DNA from 4 places in the Streptococcus sp. IsoGale022 genome. Region 2 is predicted to be linked to each of the others. Evidence: predicted binding sites of a transcription regulator. Region 2 holds the regulator's gene; each other region holds the start of a gene.
The links. The regulator Rex, encoded in region 2, represses fermentation and respiration genes when NADH is low (regulators of the CRP and FNR family bind a similar motif). The targets are predictions, from matches to a motif close to TTGTGAANTANTTCACAA.

Region 1 (4,368 bases), on a different contig from region 2:
GCAGTAGGATCTGTTATCTTGGACAAGATTTTGAAGCGGAAAGAAACCAAGTGGGTTAAAACAAAACGATTTGCAGGTTAGGAGAAAGTGTGAAAAGAACAAGATTAAGATTTATTTGGTTTGTGATAATTCTGGCTGTCTTGGCTAGTATCCTCTTGTACACCCGCATGGGCAGTACTCCGAACATCAAAAAGAATATATACAGCCAATGGTCTAAAGAATATGTCGTAACCAAGGACAAATTGTCTTATATCAGGACGACAAACAGTAAGACTGAAGATGTTGTGCTGTCTGAAGCACAGGGTTATGGCATGGTGATTGCTGTGGATGCAGCTAAGCAAGGCGATGCCAGTTCGTCTGATTTTGAAAAGCTCTACCAATATTATCTAGCTCATCGTCTGAAAGATACCCAACTCATGTCTTGGAAACAAACGATTAAGGACGGAAAGAGCAATCATGAAGACGAAAACAATGCTACAGACGGCGATCTCTACATCGCCTATGCTTTGATTCAGGCGGCTAAACAGTGGCCGGACAAGGCTAAAGAATACCAAGAACAGGCTCAGGCTATTCTGAAAGATGTCTTGGCTTATAACTATAATGAAAGCAATGGCGTTTTGACGGTTGGGAACTGGGCAAATGCAGAATCGAAATTTTATAATCTCATGCGGACTTCTGATACATTGCCGCAGCAGTTCCAAGCTTTCTATGAGTTGACCAAAGATAAGCAGTGGCTGACAATCCGAGATAACATGCTCAGCAAACTTGAAGCAATCAGCGCTGATAACAAGACTGGTTTGATACCAGACTTTATCTGGGTTGACGGTGACAAAGTTCGGGCTGCTGAGCCTGATACGGTAGAATCTGCAAATGATGGCTATTATTCTTATAATGCCTGCCGACTTCCTTACAACCTGGCTCAAAGCAAGGATGAAAAAAGTCAAAAAATGCTGAAGAAGATGTTGAGCTTCTTCCTCAATCAAGAAAAGATTTATGCGGGCTACAACCTGAAAGGCAAGGCTCTCAATAGCAATCAGGCTGGCAGCTTTACTGCTCCAGTATTCTATGCGGCTAACAACAATATAGAATTCCGCAAATTGGTGCAGCAAAATAAATATCTCTTCATGCAAGGTTTACCGTCAGATAATTACTATGACGCGGCTGTGACGACGATGATTGCTTTAGAAACTTTATAATGCAGAAACAAGTAAGATGAAAATTTTGCTTAAGATCATGCAGACAATAGGGTGGGACAAAACGGTGTTTGTCCCACTTTTTTGGAGGAAAAACCTTGCGATTTTTTTCACAAACTGTTAAAATAAAATGGAAAACATTCATCATAACATAACAATAGAAAGGATAGCCTATGAAAGCCTATACTTATGTTAAGCCGGGACTTGCCCAGTTTATAGATGTTGATAAACCTGTCGTACGCAAGCCAACAGACGCTATTGTCCGTATGGTTAAGACCACTATCTGCGGGACTGATCTTCATATTATTAAAGGAGACGTACCTGCCTGCAAGAGCGGTACTATTCTGGGACATGAAGGCATCGGTATTGTTGAAGAAGTTGGTGACAGTGTAACCAATTTCAAGAAGGGCGATAAGGTTCTGATTTCCTGTGTTTGTGCTTGTGGCAAGTGCTACTATTGCAAGAAGGGCATTTACGCCCATTGTGAAGATGAAGGTGGATGGATTTTCGGGCATTTGATTAACGGGACACAAGCGGAGTATCTGCGCGTGCCGCATGCTGATAATACTCTCTATCACACACCGTCTGATTTATCAGATGAAGCCTTAGTCATGCTGTCAGACATCCTGCCAACAGCTTATGAAATAGGAGTTTTAAAAGGTAAAGTAGAGCCTGGATGTACAGTAGCTATCGTTGGCTCTGGGCCAATTGGTCTCGCGTCTCTGCTGACAGCTCAGTTTTATTCTCCGTCAAAGATTATCATGGTTGATATAGATGAGAACCGTTTAGACACAGCTATGGCTTTTGGTGCGACGGATAAGGTCAACTCTGCAGACCCTGAAAAAGCTGTGCAGGCTATCTTTGACTTGACAGATGGACGTGGAGTTGATGTAGCCATTGAAGCAGTAGGTATTCCAGCTAGCTTTGATCTTTGTCAGAAAGTTATTGCTATTGATGGAACCATTGCCAACTGTGGGGTACATGGAAAACCTGTCGAGTTTGAGTTAGATCGGCTCTGGATTCGCAACATCAATGTGACGACCGGGCTGGTATCTACCAATACTACTCCTCAGCTTCTGAAAGCCCTGGAAAGTCATAAGATTGAGCCAGAAAAGCTGGTGACTCACTATTTTAAACTGAGTGAAATCGAAGAAGCTTTCAAGGTTTTCGGCCAAGCTGCGAACCATCATGCCATTAAGGTTATTATAGAAAATGACCTCTCTCCAGTCCAATAAAATTCTTAAGTTGTCTTTTGCCTATCCCTTTTAATCTTTGGTTAAAAGGGGTTTTTATATTGTTTTCTGATTCTGAGCAAAATAGTTTTGTTCGCCAAAGAATTTATATATAATATACGGTACAAAGAGAGGACGAGTATGTATTGTGTAATTGAGATGTACGGGGACTATGAACCGTGGTGGTTCCTGGATGGCTGGGAAGAAAATGTCATTGCAAAGAAGCACTTCGATGATTATTATGAAGCCCTTAAATATTATAAAAGCCGCTGGCTGCAGATGGCAGAGCAGTCACCTTTGTATAAGAGCCGTAGTGATTTAATGACAATTTTTTGGGATCCGGAGGATCAGCGCTGGTGCGAGGAGTGCGATGAGAATGTTCAGCAGTACCACTCTCTGTTTTTGCTGGAGAATGAGTGCAAGATTCCTAAGAGCAAGTACCGGCCAGGCTATACTAAGCAGAACGGCCTTGAAAAGCACCGAGCTTGCTCAGTCAAACTAAAATCCGCTAAGCCTCTTTAAATCGACAGAATATATTTTGCAAATCTGATAATAGAGCAGCAGAAGAGACCTAACTTGTTAGAAGTTAAGTTTCTTCCGCTGTTTTTTCTTTTTCTGGATTTTTTGCGAATAGTAAGGTGAGGAGGATGTATGGTTCAAGAAATTGCAAAAGAAATGATTAGGCAGGCTCGGCAAGAAGGGGCTCAGGATATTTACCTCATTCCTAAGACTACTTGCTATGAGCTTTATATGAGAATTGGTGATGAACGTCGCTTTATAAAGACTTATGATTTTGAGCTTTTGTCAGCGGTTATCAGCCACTTTAAGTTTGTCGCAGGTATGAATGTTGGAGAGAAGCGCCGCAGTCAACTTGGGTCTTGCGATTATGATTGTGAGGAAGCCAAGGTTTCAATCCGGCTGTCGACAGTTGGTGATTATCGTGGTTTTGAAAGTCTGGTCATCCGGCTCCTGCATGATGAAGACAGGGAGCTACGCTTTTGGTTTGAGCAATTGCCGGAGTTGCGCAAGAAAATTCAGGCTCGCGGCCTCTATCTATTCTCAGGCCCAGTCGGCAGTGGCAAGACGACTTTGATGTACCATTTGGCTCAGCTTAAATTTTCTGGTCAGCAAGTCATGTCGATTGAAGATCCGGTTGAGATTAAGCAAGAGGCTATGCTGCAGCTGCAGCTGAACGAAACCATTGGCATGACTTATGATAGTCTGATTAAGCTGTCTCTGCGACATCGGCCGGATCTCTTGATTATCGGGGAAATCCGTGATCGAGAGACAGCTAGAGCAGTGGTTCGGGCAAGTTTGACTGGAGCTACGGTCTTTTCAACGCTTCATGCTAAGAGTGTTCGAGGTGTCTATGAGCGGCTTTTGGAATTGGGTGTTAGCGAGGATGAGCTAAGAATGGTGCTGCAAGGTGTGTGTTACCAGCGTTTAATTGGGGGAGGAGGTGTCGTTGATTTTGTCAGTCAAAACTATCAAGAGCACGAAGCCGCAGTCTGGAATCAGCAGATTGATCAGCTTTTTGCAGAAGGACATATCAGTGCTGAGCAAAGGCAGACCGAAAAAATTATCTACGCCTAAGCAGAAAAAGATTATTGAGCTCTTTCATAATCTCTTCAGTAGCGGTTTTCACTTAGCAGAGATTGTAGACTTTCTGAGGCGAAGTGCCTTGCTGGAGGAGATATATGTCACTGAAATGCGGGCAGGATTGTCAGCTGGTCAGTCCTTTTCAGAGATTGTCAGTCGACTGGGATTTTCCGACAGTGTTGTAACCCAGCTGTCCTTATCTGAGCTACATGGCAATTTGACTCTAAGTCTGGGAAAAATTGAGGCCTATCTGGAAAATCTATTCAAGGTTAAGAAAAAATTGATAGAGGTAGGAACCTATCCTCTCATGCTGCTGGGCTTTTTGGTCCTTATCATGCTGGGAT
Region 2 (4,368 bases):
CAATAAAAAAGAAACTGTTTTTCAAGTTTCTCAAAGAATTTTATCATCTATTTCCAGTCTGAACGATCTTAAGTATTTAACTTTGCAGGAATTGCAGACTATTTCTGGAATCGGTCCGATTAAGGCTGTGGAGCTGCAGGCCATTATCGAATTAGGGCGTCGGATTAACCGAGCAGAGGTTCTTCAGAAAGAGCAGATTATGGGCAGTCAAAAATTAGCTCAGAAGATGCAGCAAGAGCTAGGAGACATGAGGCAGGAGTGCTTGGTTGCTATTTATCTTAATAGTCAAAATCAAATCTTGCACCAGCAGACTATTTTCATGGGGACTGTAAGCAGAAGTATTGCTGAGCCAAGAGAAATTCTCCACTATGCTCTCAAGCACCTAGCGACATCTATCATACTGGTACACAATCATCCATCAGGCTCAGTCGTTCCTAGCAGAAACGACGATGAGGTGACCCAGCATATGAAAGAAGCGTGTGAGATGATGGGCTTGGTTCTTTTAGATCATTTAATTGTGTCCAAGTCTAACTACTATAGCTACCGAGAAGAGGCAGATATGATATAATTTGATTTACGTGAATATAAAAAACTTCTATTCGTGTAGAACAGAAGTTTTTCTAGGAATAGAGGATTTTAAAGAATATTGACAACATAATCAAACAGAGCTAAGTCTCCTTCTCTGGAGCCAAACAAGAACTCTGGGTGCCATTGGACGCCAAGGAAAGGACTGCCGTCAGTAGAAGTGATGGCTTCAATAATTTTATCTCGCGGATCATAGGCGATGACTTCTAGGCCAGCAGCTAAATCCTTGATACTTTGGTGGTGGAAGGAGTTGATTTCAGATGCAGGGCCATAGATTTCATGCAGAATGGAGCCGTTCTTGGTCACCATGCTTTGAGTTGTGTACTCAGCAGAGCTATCTTGCCAATGATCTTCAATGTCTTGATGAAGAGTACCGCCTAGGGCGACATTATAAAGTTGAGTTCCGCGGCAGACGGTGAAGATTGGTTTATTTTGACGACGGGCTTCCTTGATTAAAGCTAATTCAAAAATGTCCCGTTTGAGTAGATAATCATCGCTGTCAATGACTTTTTCTTCTCCATAGAACTGGGGACATACATTCTGACCGCCTGTGATGATTAATTTATTGACAATGGAAACATACTGTTTAGCCATTTCTTCATCACCGATTGGCAAAATCATTGGAATTCCGCCAACTTCTTTAACTCCCTCAACGAATCCTGTCGCTGTATAGCTCATATGGATGAAGTGATCGTCTGGGATTTCTCTTTCATTTCCGGTTATTCCAATAATAGGTTTACTCATAGAGTGTTTAATACCTCTTTCAAATTAATAATCATTTTTTCTCATGAAGTAGAGCAGAGTCTGCAGTTCGCTAGTCAGGTCAACATACTGAACGACCACGTCCTTAGGCAGGGATAGGTTCACTGGTGAGAAGCAGAGAATACCCTTTACACCAGCCTGAACTAAGATAGATGCGACTTCTTGGGCTTTTATGCTAGGTACAGTTAGGATGGCAGTTTGCACATTTCCTGACTGTATTTTTTCTTTGGTTTGGGAAATTCCATAGATAGGAATCCCATCGTTGGTTGTGCTGCCAACTTCTGGATGGTCATCTGTGTCAAAAGCCATTACAACCTTCATTTTATTGCGCTCATGAAAACGATAGTGCAGTAGAGCCCGCCCCATATTACCAACACCAACAATCATGACATTGGTGATAGCATTGTCATTCAAGAGGTCAGCAAAAAAGTTCATTAATTTCTTGACATCATAACCAAATCCTCTGCGGCCAAGTTCACCGAAATAAGAAAAATCTCGTCTGACAGTAGCAGAGTCAATACCAATGGCTTCAGCGATTTGCTTGGAGTTGGCTTTCTCAATCTTCTCAGCATTAAACCGTTTAAAAATACGATAGTAGAGCGACAGTCTCTTAGCTGTTGCTCGAGGAATTGTAGTATTTTTTTCAGTTTTCACAAAATCACAACCTTTCTAATTCTATTTTATAGGAAGTTTGTGAAAAAATCAACTAATTAAGGATGTTTGATTTATAAAAAAGAAAATCAGTAATCGCTGGGAATGGTAGGGGTGAAAAACTTAGTCCTGATAGGGACGTAGGTCTAACTGGTACATTTGGCGGTACAAGTCCCCAATTAGCCCTGTAAAAGGCAGCTGGTGTCCCTTATAAGTAACAGTAAGCACCTTGAGCGAGTCAGGAACCGTGACGCAGCCAGAGAAGGCTAGAAGAAATTCGTCGAAGTCTTCATAGGTGAGTGTTCGTTTTACCTTATATGAGTCCAAATAGGTCAGTTCAACCATGGTTAATCCTTTCTTTTGGTTCGATTAGTCATTTGATATTTTCAAGCGTTCCAAGTAGAGGTCAAGCTCGTTTAAATTTTGAAGAGTCAAAACCAAAAAAGCAAAATTACGAGAATCTTGCTTATTGTGGTGTCTTTTCAAAAATATTTCTTTCAACCAAGCTATCCATCAAGAAATAAAATTTTTGTTGGATAATGTGATGATCTTCTGATTTGAAAATATTGACCAAGCGCAGGCCTGATTTGTCAGTGATGTTGATTTTGAAGCCATTCAAATCTTTATTGACGATGATTTTCAGCAGAAAGCCATTTCCGCTATTGGGTACAGATTCCAGCAGACGAGAGAGTTCATAGTTGCCAACCTTGCTTTCAGCGAATGTATTGTCGCGCAAGGTGAATTTCTTGACATTTGGGTGAAGTGAATAGGTATATTCACAGTTTGCTAAGCTAACAGATGTTTGAAAGGCCATCTTATCCTCCTAAAATTTCTTTTAATTTCTTTGTAAATGATTGAATCTCTTGCAAAGTCGTTTGGTCCGAAGTGCTGATCCGAATGGACTCATACAAGCGATTGGAATCCCTGCCATACATAGCCTGCAAGACATGACTGGGTTGTATAGCTCCGGCTGTGCAGGCTGAGCCTGTTGAAATGGAAAAGCCATTTAAATCCATTTGAAGCAGAAGCAGGTCATTTTTTTGATTGGGAAATCCCAAATTGATGACATATGGCAAGCTTGGTTGACTTTCATTTAAGTAAAAGTCAATGTCCGATAAGTCAGCAAGTAAGTTGTCTTTTAAGTCTTGTGCACGCTCTAGATTTTCTTTTAGATGTTCCATGCTTTCTGACAGAGCCGCCGCCATGGCTGTGATAGAGATTAGATTTTCAGTTCCGGCCCGGTGTTTTTCTTCCTGATCACCACCGTGCATGAAATTGTCAAAATCCATCTTCTTGGCATAAAGGAAGCCAACGCCTTTGGGACCGTGAAACTTATGAGCTGAAGCAGATAGAAAGTCAATCCCTAGCTCGTCAGGGGAGATGGGAAATTTACCAATTGCTTGGACAGCATCAACGTGAAAAGCAGCAGGATGTTCTTGCAGTAATTTACCAATTTCCTTAATGGGAAGGATAGCACCAGTTTCGTTATTAACTGCCATGACAGATACAAGAATAGTGTCAGGTCTAAGTGCCTTCTTAATATCCTCCGCTCGAATCTGACCATCCACTGGCTGAACAAAAGTAGCTTCGAAGTCGAATTTGTCTACTAAGTACTCTACCACTTCTAAGACAGCATGGTGCTCAATAGCGGTGGTGACAATATGCTTCCCTCGGTTCTGGTGACGAAGGGCATAGCCTTTGATAGCAGTATTATTGCTTTCAGTGCCGCCTGAAGTAAAAAGAATCTTATTGCTTTGAGTATGCAGGGCATGAGCAATATCCTCACGCGCTTGTCTGAGCAGTTTACTAGCTTCTCGGCCATGGCTGTGCGTACTGGAAGGATTTCCAAAGACGGTCATAGTCTTGGTCATTGCTTGGATTGCAGCGGACGACAAAGCAGTTGTAGCAGCATTATCTAAATAAATCACTCCGGTTACCTTATTTCTTTTGATAGGCAAAGAGCGGGCTGACTGGTCTTCTTTCTTGGATGCGGACAATGGCATCACCAATCAGTTCACTTGCTGTAATGTAGTGGAGATTCTTAGGTGTTTTTTCTTTGGTATCAACAGAGTCGGTCACAAGAATTTCCCGGATAGGAGAATTATCCAGTAATTCTGCAGCTTTATCTGCAAAGAGTCCATGACTGGATACGGCATAAATTTCGACTGCGCCTTCGCGGCTGACAATTTTAGCTGCTTCAGAGAAAGTCCGGCCGGTATTTAAAATATCGTCAATCAGAATAGCTTTCTTGCCTTCGACATCTCCGATGATATAGCCCTCAGAGCGACCTGCCTCGTCTTCGCCATAATCAATGATAGCGATAGGGGCATCCAGATATTCAGCCAGATTTCGAGCGCGTTTAACACCAGA
Region 3 (4,368 bases), on a different contig from region 2:
ACACAGCCGACAGAGCAGCCGTCAGCAACAAGTCTAAATACCAGTTAAGCTTCCAGCGTTCCTTGATGACATACCAACTCTCCATACCACAGAAAATTCCGAATAAAATACTGGAAACAAAAGCTAAAAAGAGCAGGAAAACACTTGGCTTACTCAGAACATCTGCCACCCAAGTCATATGGATCAAATCAGTAATCATATAGAAAGTGTTGGGGAAGAAAAGCAACCACAAGAGGAAAAGAAGAGGATATACCCACTTCTGCTTCTTAAATAAAAGTGTCAAGACAGCTGCATCATAGCTGATTAAGGCCAAGGTCATATTCCAGATTAGATAGGTCGGACCGCCATTTAGAGATTGGATATAGATAAAAAAGGCAATCATCAGAAAAAGAGCATGAATCATGATTGGTTTACGCATACGAAAAGCTCCTCCTTGGTGTGTCATAATTGTGACGGATTAGAGCACCATTATAACATAAGTCGTGTTATTTACACTGAATTCTGTTATAATAGTCTGTATTATCACTGAAAAGAGACTCACATGACAAAAAAAGTAATCGCTGTGGACTTGGACGGAACCTTGCTGGATTCTAACAGCAATTTGTCTGACTTCACCAAAGAAACCATTAAAAAAATTTCCCAAAAGGGCCACAAGGTCATTATCACAACAGGCCGGCCCTACCGCATGGCTTTGAAATATTATAAAGAATTAGAGCTCAATACGCCCATGATCAACTTCAATGGCTCTCTGACTCACATTCCAGAAAAGAAATGGGACTTTGAAAAATCGCTGACGCTGGACAAGTCCTTTCTGCTGGATATGGTTAAGCGCAGGGATGAGATTGAAGCTGATTTCATTGCCGGCGAATACCGCAATAAATTCTATATCACCAATCCCAATGAAGAAATCGCTGATCCCAAGCTCTTTGGCATCGATGCTTTCAAACCTGAAAACCAGTTTCAAGCCAATCTGGTAACGGAGAATCCTAACGCCATTCTCCTGCAGACCCGAGCAGCTGACAAATATGCTCTGGCAGAGGAAATGAATGCTTTTTACCAGCATGAACTTTCTATTAACTCTTGGGGCGGGCCACTCAACATCCTAGAGTGTGCTCCCAAGGGTGTCAATAAGGCCTTTGCCCTTCAGTACCTACTTAATATTCTCAATGTAGACCGTAAAAATCTGATTGCCTTTGGCGATGAACAAAATGATACTGAGATGCTGTCCTTTGCTGGCACTGGCTATGCCATGAAAAATGCGAATATTGACCTTCTTCCATACGCTGACCAGCAGTTATCTTTGACCAATGACCAAGATGGCGTCGCCTACGAGCTCAACAAACTCTTTTTATAAAAATAGACAATTAGACAAACTCTGTTCGAGAGTTTGTCTTTTATTTTTTTCTTCCCTCAAACTCCGTTAGTTGCAAAAAGCTTTAAAAATAGGAGTTTATCAGCTATGTCAGAATATTAGAGTGAATCCACGCTTAGTTTTGTAAGCGTTTGCCGTTTGTTTGAGTTTGTGATATAATTAACATAATCAAAAACTAAATAACAGGAGGAAACTACTTATGAAAGCAGTTGTTGTAAATCCAGAGGGAACTAATGTCCAACTCGTTGAAAATAAAGAAATGCGTCCGCTTGAAACAGGGGAAGCTCTCGTTGACATCGAATATTGCGGTGTCTGCCATACGGACCTGCACGTCGCGCACGGTGACTTTGGCAAGGTGCCGGGCCGAGTTCTTGGTCACGAAGGTATTGGTATTGTAAAAGAAATCGCTCCAGATGTAAAAAGTCTCAAGGTCGGAGACCGCGTCAGTGTCGCTTGGTTCTTTGAAGGCTGCGGCGCTTGTGAATACTGTACAACTGGTCGCGAAACCCTTTGCCGTACAGTAAAAAATGCCGGCTATTCTGTCGATGGTGGGATGGCAGAGCAATGTATCGTAACAGCTGACTACGCTGTCAAAGTCCCTGAAGGACTCGATCCCGCCCAAGCTTCTTCTATCACTTGTGCCGGTGTAACCACCTACAAGGCTATCAAAGAAGCCCAGCTGCAACCAGGCCAATGGACAGTTATCTTTGGAGCAGGTGGATTGGGTAACCTAGCGGTTCAATATGCCAAGAAAGTCTTTAATGCCCATGTTGTCGCTGTTGATATCAACAATGATAAGCTAGTTTTGGCCAAAGAAGTTGGTGCTGATATCGTCATCAACGGCCATGAAGTTGAAGATGTCGCTGCTCTTATCCAAGAAAAAACTGGCGGTGCGCATTCTGCCATAGTAACAGCCGTTTCTAAAGTTGCCTTCAACCAAGCGGTGGACTCTGTTCGTGCTGGCGGTCGGGTAGTTGCCGTTGGATTGCCATCTGAAATGATGGACCTCAGCATTGTCAAAACCGTTTTAGATGGTATCCAAGTCATCGGTTCCCTCGTTGGTACGCGCAAGGACTTGGAAGAAGCCTTCCAGTTTGGTGCTGAAGGATTAGTGGTTCCTGTCGTTCAAAAACGCCCTGTTTCAGATGCTGTGGATGTCTTTGACGAAATGGAAGCGGGTACCATTCAGGGACGTATGGTACTTGACTTCACACACTAATGCTTTAAAGCATGTCAGTCCCAACATTTACAAAACTCTTGGAAACGTATGGTGGACAGACTTGATATTATTTAGAAACTTTTGCCATTATAGAGGGAGACTAAAGACATAAGACGCGACTTTTTGTCTTTGGTCCTCCTTTTTCTTTTTTGATAAATAAACACTTTCTCAAACAAAATTCTCTTCTGTCATTTCAAAAGTCTCTTTCATATTATTTCAATCTTTTTCATATATTAATCTATTGTATTTTCTATTTTCCTAATTTATTAAAACATTTCTATAGCTAAGGTTTGCTTATACTTATATTTATCAGGGTTTCAGCAAATACTGACATTTTTGAAAGAAAAAGTCGTTTTTTAGGAACAAACGCTTGCATTTTTCATGAAAACGTTTTATAATAAACTTGCCTTAAAGTTTTCTTAAAACTTAAGTCAAACATTTTATAAGGAGGAATGTCAATAATGAGTATCGGAATCATTATTGCTAGCCACGGTGAATTTGCTGCTGGTATTCATCAATCAGGTTCTATGATTTTCGGTGAGCAGGAAAAAGTACAAGTTGTAACTTTCATGCCCAACGAAGGACCAGATGATCTCTATGCAAAGTTCAATGACGCTGTGGCTTCGTTTGATGCGGACGATGAAGTGTTGGTCTTGGCTGACCTTTGGAGTGGCTCTCCATTCAACCAAGCTAGCCGTGTCATGGGTGAAAATCCAGACCGCAAGTTCGCTATCATTACAGGCTTGAACCTGCCTATGCTGATTCAAGCTTATACAGAAAGGATGATGGATGCCAACGCTGGCGTCGAAGCTGTTGTTGCTAACATCATCAAAGAAGCCAAGGAAGGAGTCAAAGCTCTGCCTGAAGAGCTGAACCCTGCTGCTGAAGAAGCAAATGCTCCTGCTGCAGCTGCTCCAGTTGCCCAAGCAGCAATCCCTGAAGGGACTGTAATCGGTGACGGCAAGCTCAAAATCAACCTTGCCCGGATCGACACACGCTTGCTGCACGGTCAGGTAGCAACAGCTTGGACGCCAGATTCAAAAGCAGATCGTATTATCGTTGCTTCTGACTCAGTAGCTCAAGACGAACTTCGTAAAGAATTGATTAAGCAAGCTGCACCAGGTAATGTCAAAGCCAATGTTGTCCCAATCGACAAATTGATTGCTGTTTCAAAAGACCCTCGCTTTGGCAACACTCATGCCTTGATTCTGTTTGAAACTCCTCAAGACGCCCTTCGTGCTGTTGAAGGCGGTGTGCCAATCAAGACCCTTAATGTCGGTTCTATGGCTCACTCAACTGGTAAAACAATGGTCAACAACGTACTGTCAATGGATAAGGAAGACGTTGCCACTTATGAAAAGCTTCGTGACCTTGGCGTTGAATTTGACGTACGTAAAGTACCAAATGACTCTAAAAAAGATTTGTTTGATTTGATTAAGAAAGCCAACGTGCAGTAGAATCAAACGTTTTGCTTTTATTAATTTAGGAAAGGATTTAGAACATGTCTATTATTTCTATGGTTTTAGTAGTCTTTGTTGCCTTCTTAGCTGGCCTAGAAGGTATCTTGGACCAATTCCAATTCCACCAACCGCTGGTTGCTTGTACCTTGATTGGACTGGTAACTGGTAATTTGGCAGCCGGTGTTATGCTTGGTGGCTCTCTCCAGCTGATCGCTCTTGGCTGGGCTAATATCGGAGCTGCTGTAGCACCTGATGCTGCCCTCGCTTCTGTTGCCGCTGCCATCATCATGGTACTGGGTGGAGACTTCTCAAGCAAA
Region 4 (4,368 bases), on a different contig from region 2:
CCTACCAAATGGCAGGGGATGACCGACAAATTGTCTTATGATTGATTTAGGAAGCTACTCGCTTATTTGCGGCGTCCTGGGCGTTCCTTGTAACCATAGTATGCGTCTTCGATGATTTCCTGCATGTGGTCAACCATTGGAAGGCGTGGGTTGGCTGGAGAACATTGGTCTTCATAGGCAAGGAAGGCCAATTCACGTGAATGTTCTTTCCATTCTTTTTCGTCAATACCTTGAGCTTTGAAGTTCATTTGGATACCTACGCGCTCACCTAGTTCGTAAACAGCTTTTGCGTAAGATTCAACCCCTTCTTCTGGAGTAGAAGCTGGGAGTCCAAGCATGCGTGCGATATCTTGGTATTTTTCATCCGCACGGTAGTAGTTGTACTTAGGCCATGTCGCTGTCTTAGCTGGACGTGTACCGTTGTAGCGGATCACGTATGGCAGCAAGATCGCATTGGTACGACCGTGGATCGTATGGAACTGAGCACCAATCTTATGGGCCATAGAGTGGGAAATTCCCAGGAAGGCATTGGCAAAGGCCATACCAGCGATAGTAGAGGCATTGTGCATCTTTTCACGAGAGTGGAAATCAGCATTCTTAACAGAGCTTTCCAAGTTTTCAAAGACTAGTTTGATAGCTTGGAGAGCCAAACCATCTGTAAAGTCGCTGGCCATCTGAGATACATAAGCTTCTGTTGCGTGAGTCAGCACGTCCATACCAGTGTCCGCTGCGACAAATCCTGGAACAGTCAGTACCAGAGCTGGGTCTACGATGGCTACAGTTGGAGTCAGAGAGTAGTCAGCGATTGGGTACTTGCGGTTGTTAGCCTTGTCAGAGATAACGGCAAACGGTGTTACTTCTGAACCCGTACCAGATGTGGTTGGGATTGCGATAAACTTAGTCTTCTTACCAAGCAACGGGAATTTGAAGGCACGTTTACGGATATCCATGAATTTTTGCACAAGGTCACGGAAGTCCACTTCTGGTTGCTCATAGAAGAGCCACATTACTTTAGCTGCGTCCATTGGCGAACCACCACCAAGTGCAATGATTGTATCAGGTTTGAAGGTACGCATAATCTCTGTACCACGTTCAACGGTTGTGATATCTGGATCTGGTTCTACGTCTGCAAAGATTTGATAAACAACCTTATTACGACGAAGATCAAGTTGTTCGATGATACGATTTAGGAAACCAAGCTCTACCATAGCATGGTCTGTTACGATCATGACACGTTCTACATCGCGACATTTTTGCAGGTATTGGATAGAGTCACGCTCGAAGTAAGTTTTTGAAGGGAGTTTCATCCATTGCATATTATTTCTACGTCTTCCTACTTTTTTGATGTTCAAGAGATTCACAGCACTAACGTTATCACCAACTGAGTTGCGACCATAAGATCCACAGCCCAGAGTCAGTGATGGCAGGAAGGCATTATAAACATCCCCGATACCGCCGAAAGTAGAAGGTGAGTTGCAAATAACACGGATGGCACGAACAGCCTTACCAAATTCCTTGGTCAACTCTTCGTCCGCTGTATGGATAGCGGCTGAATGACCAAGACCATGGAATTCTACCATTTGACGAGCTTTTTCAACACCGTCTTCACGGGATTCAGACTTGAGCACAGCAATGACAGGTGACAGTTTTTCACGTGTCAATGGCTCTTTTTCACCAACTTCTTTACATTCTGCAGCCAAGATATTCGTATCTTCTGGCACGCTGAAACCTGCTTGCTCTGCAATCCAAGTAGCTGGCTTACCAACGATATCCGGATTGAGCTTAGCACCAGCACAGTTCTTGCTATTTGCCTTAGCACCGAAGCAGAATTCTTCCAACAGAGCTTTTTCTTTCTTATTTACAAAGTAAGTATGATAAGACTTGAACTCTTCTACAAATTCGTCATAAACTTCCTTATCAATGATAACGGCTTGCTCAGAGGCACAGACCATACCATTGTCAAAGGACTTAGACATAACGATATCGTGCGCTGCTTGACGGATATTAGCGGATTTTTCCACATAAGCTGGTACGTTTCCGGCACCAACCCCGAGAGCTGGCTTACCACATGAGTAAGCTGCCTTCACCATTGCATTACCACCTGTCGCAAGGATTGTTGCAATCCCTTCGTGGTTCATAAGGGCAGAAGTTGCTTCCATCGATGGCGCTGTAATCCACTGTACACAGTTTTCAGGCGCACCTGCTGCAATCGCTGCATCACGCACGATTTGCGCTGCATGAGCAGAAGATTCTTGAGCTGATGGGTGGAAAGCAAAGATGATCGGATTACGAGTCTTCAAAGAAATCAAAGATTTGAAAATCGCTGTTGAAGTCGGATTGGTAGTCGGTGTGATACCGCAGACAACACCCACTGGCTCTGCAATCAAGGTCAGTCCAGTCACATCATCTTCTTCAATAACGCCAACAGTCTTCGTATGACGCATATTATTCACAACGTGCTCACAAGCGAAAAGGTTTTTCGTTGCCTTGTCTTCAAAAACTCCGCGTCCTGTTTCTTCATAAGCGTGCAGGGCCAACTCACCGTGAGCATCCAAAGCTGCTACAGAGGCCTTGGCTACGATGTAGTCCACCTGTTCCTGATTCAGCTTTCTCATTTCCTCTAGTGCAGCCAGACCTTTTTGCACCAATTCATCGACATGCTTTTGCGCTGCCAAAGCCTTGGCTTCTTGTTCTACCGTTTTCTTCTTTTCAGCCATTCTATTCCTCCAATGGTTTTGCCTTAGGTTAGACGAAGAACTCTAACCTTTGTTAAATATTTCACAATTTAATTATAACCTATTTAATGATTTTTGTAAACACTTTCACTTAACATTCACAAACTTTTCTCTATTATTTTGTGAAATGTCATACAATATGCGCTGATTTGCCAGATTATTTTTGTCTATTTTGTGAAAAACTTTTTTAATTTTTTAGAGATTTCACATACTTTTTGTTTTCACACAATATATGAAAGCGCTTTCTTTGTTTAGATATAAAAAGCTCGGATAAACCGAGCTGATTATTTATGGTTTCACATTACCTGAATTGGCTTCATCTATGGCTTGCTTAATGGTATTGGCATAGAGAGTTCCCCCTTCAATGATGGACTCTGAGTTTGAGCCAAAGTGGACATAGTCTGTCCCTTCCCAAATCTGTGGGTTATCGATAGCAGTTTGATGCCAGTCAGCCACAAAGACATAGTCGTACTTCTTGGCTAATTCCAGTTCATACTCCCGCTGCTGAGCTAAAACACCGCCCTCTGAGCGACCGTCATAAGGAGTTACGAGAATCAGTTGATGCCCCTTAGGCAGGCTGGAAACATACTCATCTAAAAGCTCATTCGAGTAACCGGACGAATTGGTTCCAAGAGCCAGAACAACCTGCTTCTTCAGCACTCTATTAGCAATATCTGTCTTGTAGACCTCCAAGCCTGTACTCAGACTGCGACTAACGACAGTGTCTAGCTCGATTCCTGGTAAGATCTGCTGCAATTGATCGCTAGAGCGCAGGGCAACAGAGTCACCAATCATGGTAATCCCGTCCGCCACATTGTACTCAGTCGCCTTGGACTGATCAACCTGACTTCGAGTTGTCTGCATCTTAGTGTCAGCTTGATTCAGAGCATTGACAATCAAACTTTCCTCAAAAGCTCCTACCTTTGGTGCTGTCACCGAGATAAAGAACATAATCAAAGTCAGCGGAATCATACTGTAAAAGATTGGTCTGGTAAGAGATGACAGATCCATCTTGGTTCCCATGATAACTGGCTGACGACCAGCAAGAGTTGGCTCCAAGATGTAGAAAGACAAAGCTGCAAAAGTAAGAGACAGCAGCGTGGTCAAGAGAACAGCCAAGCCATTACCCATCAGCTGGGTAAAGATAATATAGAATGGCCAGTGGAAAAGATAAACACCGTAGCTGGTATCTGCGATAAAGTTGACAATGCCAGGCTCCTTCACATCAGGAAGCTTATCATGCAGCATCCTAGCTGCCAAAATCATCAGACAGGCCAAGGTGGTCGAAGTCAAGAACCCTACTAGATAGGTCCAAAGATTGTCAAACTTGAGCAGGAAGCTGAGCAAAAGCAAAATAGCTGCGCTGCCCCCCATAATTCCTAGTACTTGCTTGAGAGCCAGCTTTTGCTCCAGCATCTTAAAGCGACTGCTGACATGGCCAATACCAGACAAGGTCGCCAGAATGCTTCCTGCAAAGAAAGGAAAGATGTGGGTCAAACTTGAGAAATAAATATCAGAGTAATTCTTAGTGGTCAAAGCTCCAGCAAACATTGATACAAAGCTGACCAAAAAGAGACCTGCAGAAACCAGCGCGATCATGCCACGATAGCGGGCCGTTGACTTAGCAACCTTG

Region 1: a site for Rex is predicted at 1,292-1,309, ahead of RG608_RS07870 (zinc-dependent alcohol dehydrogenase family protein). Genes of this name have one in related genera too.
Region 3: a site for Rex is predicted at 1,521-1,538, ahead of adhP (alcohol dehydrogenase AdhP). Genes of this name have one in related genera too.
Region 4: a site for Rex is predicted at 2,767-2,784, ahead of adhE (bifunctional acetaldehyde-CoA/alcohol dehydrogenase). Genes of this name have one in related genera too.

The regions. Positions count from the first base shown of each region.
Region 1 covers NZ_JAKZJI010000013.1:57,214-61,581, forward strand. The annotation lists gene RG608_RS07860 (glycosyltransferase) at 1-81, shown strand, start outside; gene RG608_RS07865 (glycosyl hydrolase family 8) at 90-1,196, shown strand; gene RG608_RS07870 (zinc-dependent alcohol dehydrogenase family protein) at 1,367-2,428, shown strand; gene RG608_RS07875 (DUF1033 family protein) at 2,567-2,947, shown strand; gene comGA (competence type IV pilus ATPase ComGA) at 3,077-4,018, shown strand; gene comGB (competence type IV pilus assembly protein ComGB) at 3,948-4,368, shown strand, end outside.
Region 2 covers NZ_JAKZJI010000001.1:4,703-9,070, forward strand. The annotation lists gene radC (DNA repair protein RadC) at 1-568, shown strand, start outside; gene RG608_RS00025 (gamma-glutamyl-gamma-aminobutyrate hydrolase family protein) at 637-1,329, opposite strand; gene RG608_RS00030 (redox-sensing transcriptional repressor Rex) at 1,354-2,001, opposite strand; gene RG608_RS00035 (DUF4649 family protein) at 2,122-2,343, opposite strand; gene RG608_RS00040 (DUF1831 domain-containing protein) at 2,465-2,812, opposite strand; gene RG608_RS00045 (cysteine desulfurase family protein) at 2,814-3,926, opposite strand; gene RG608_RS00050 (ribose-phosphate diphosphokinase) at 3,937-4,368, opposite strand, start outside.
Region 3 covers NZ_JAKZJI010000007.1:21,057-25,424, reverse strand. The annotation lists gene RG608_RS05065 (DUF1361 domain-containing protein) at 1-445, opposite strand, end outside; gene RG608_RS05060 (Cof-type HAD-IIB family hydrolase) at 542-1,354, shown strand; gene adhP (alcohol dehydrogenase AdhP) at 1,572-2,591, shown strand; gene RG608_RS05050 (PTS sugar transporter subunit IIB) at 3,053-4,048, shown strand; gene RG608_RS05045 (PTS mannose/fructose/sorbose transporter subunit IIC) at 4,093-4,368, shown strand, end outside.
Region 4 covers NZ_JAKZJI010000008.1:50,048-54,415, forward strand. The annotation lists gene adhE (bifunctional acetaldehyde-CoA/alcohol dehydrogenase) at 63-2,717, opposite strand; gene RG608_RS05760 (acyltransferase family protein) at 3,024-4,368, opposite strand, start outside.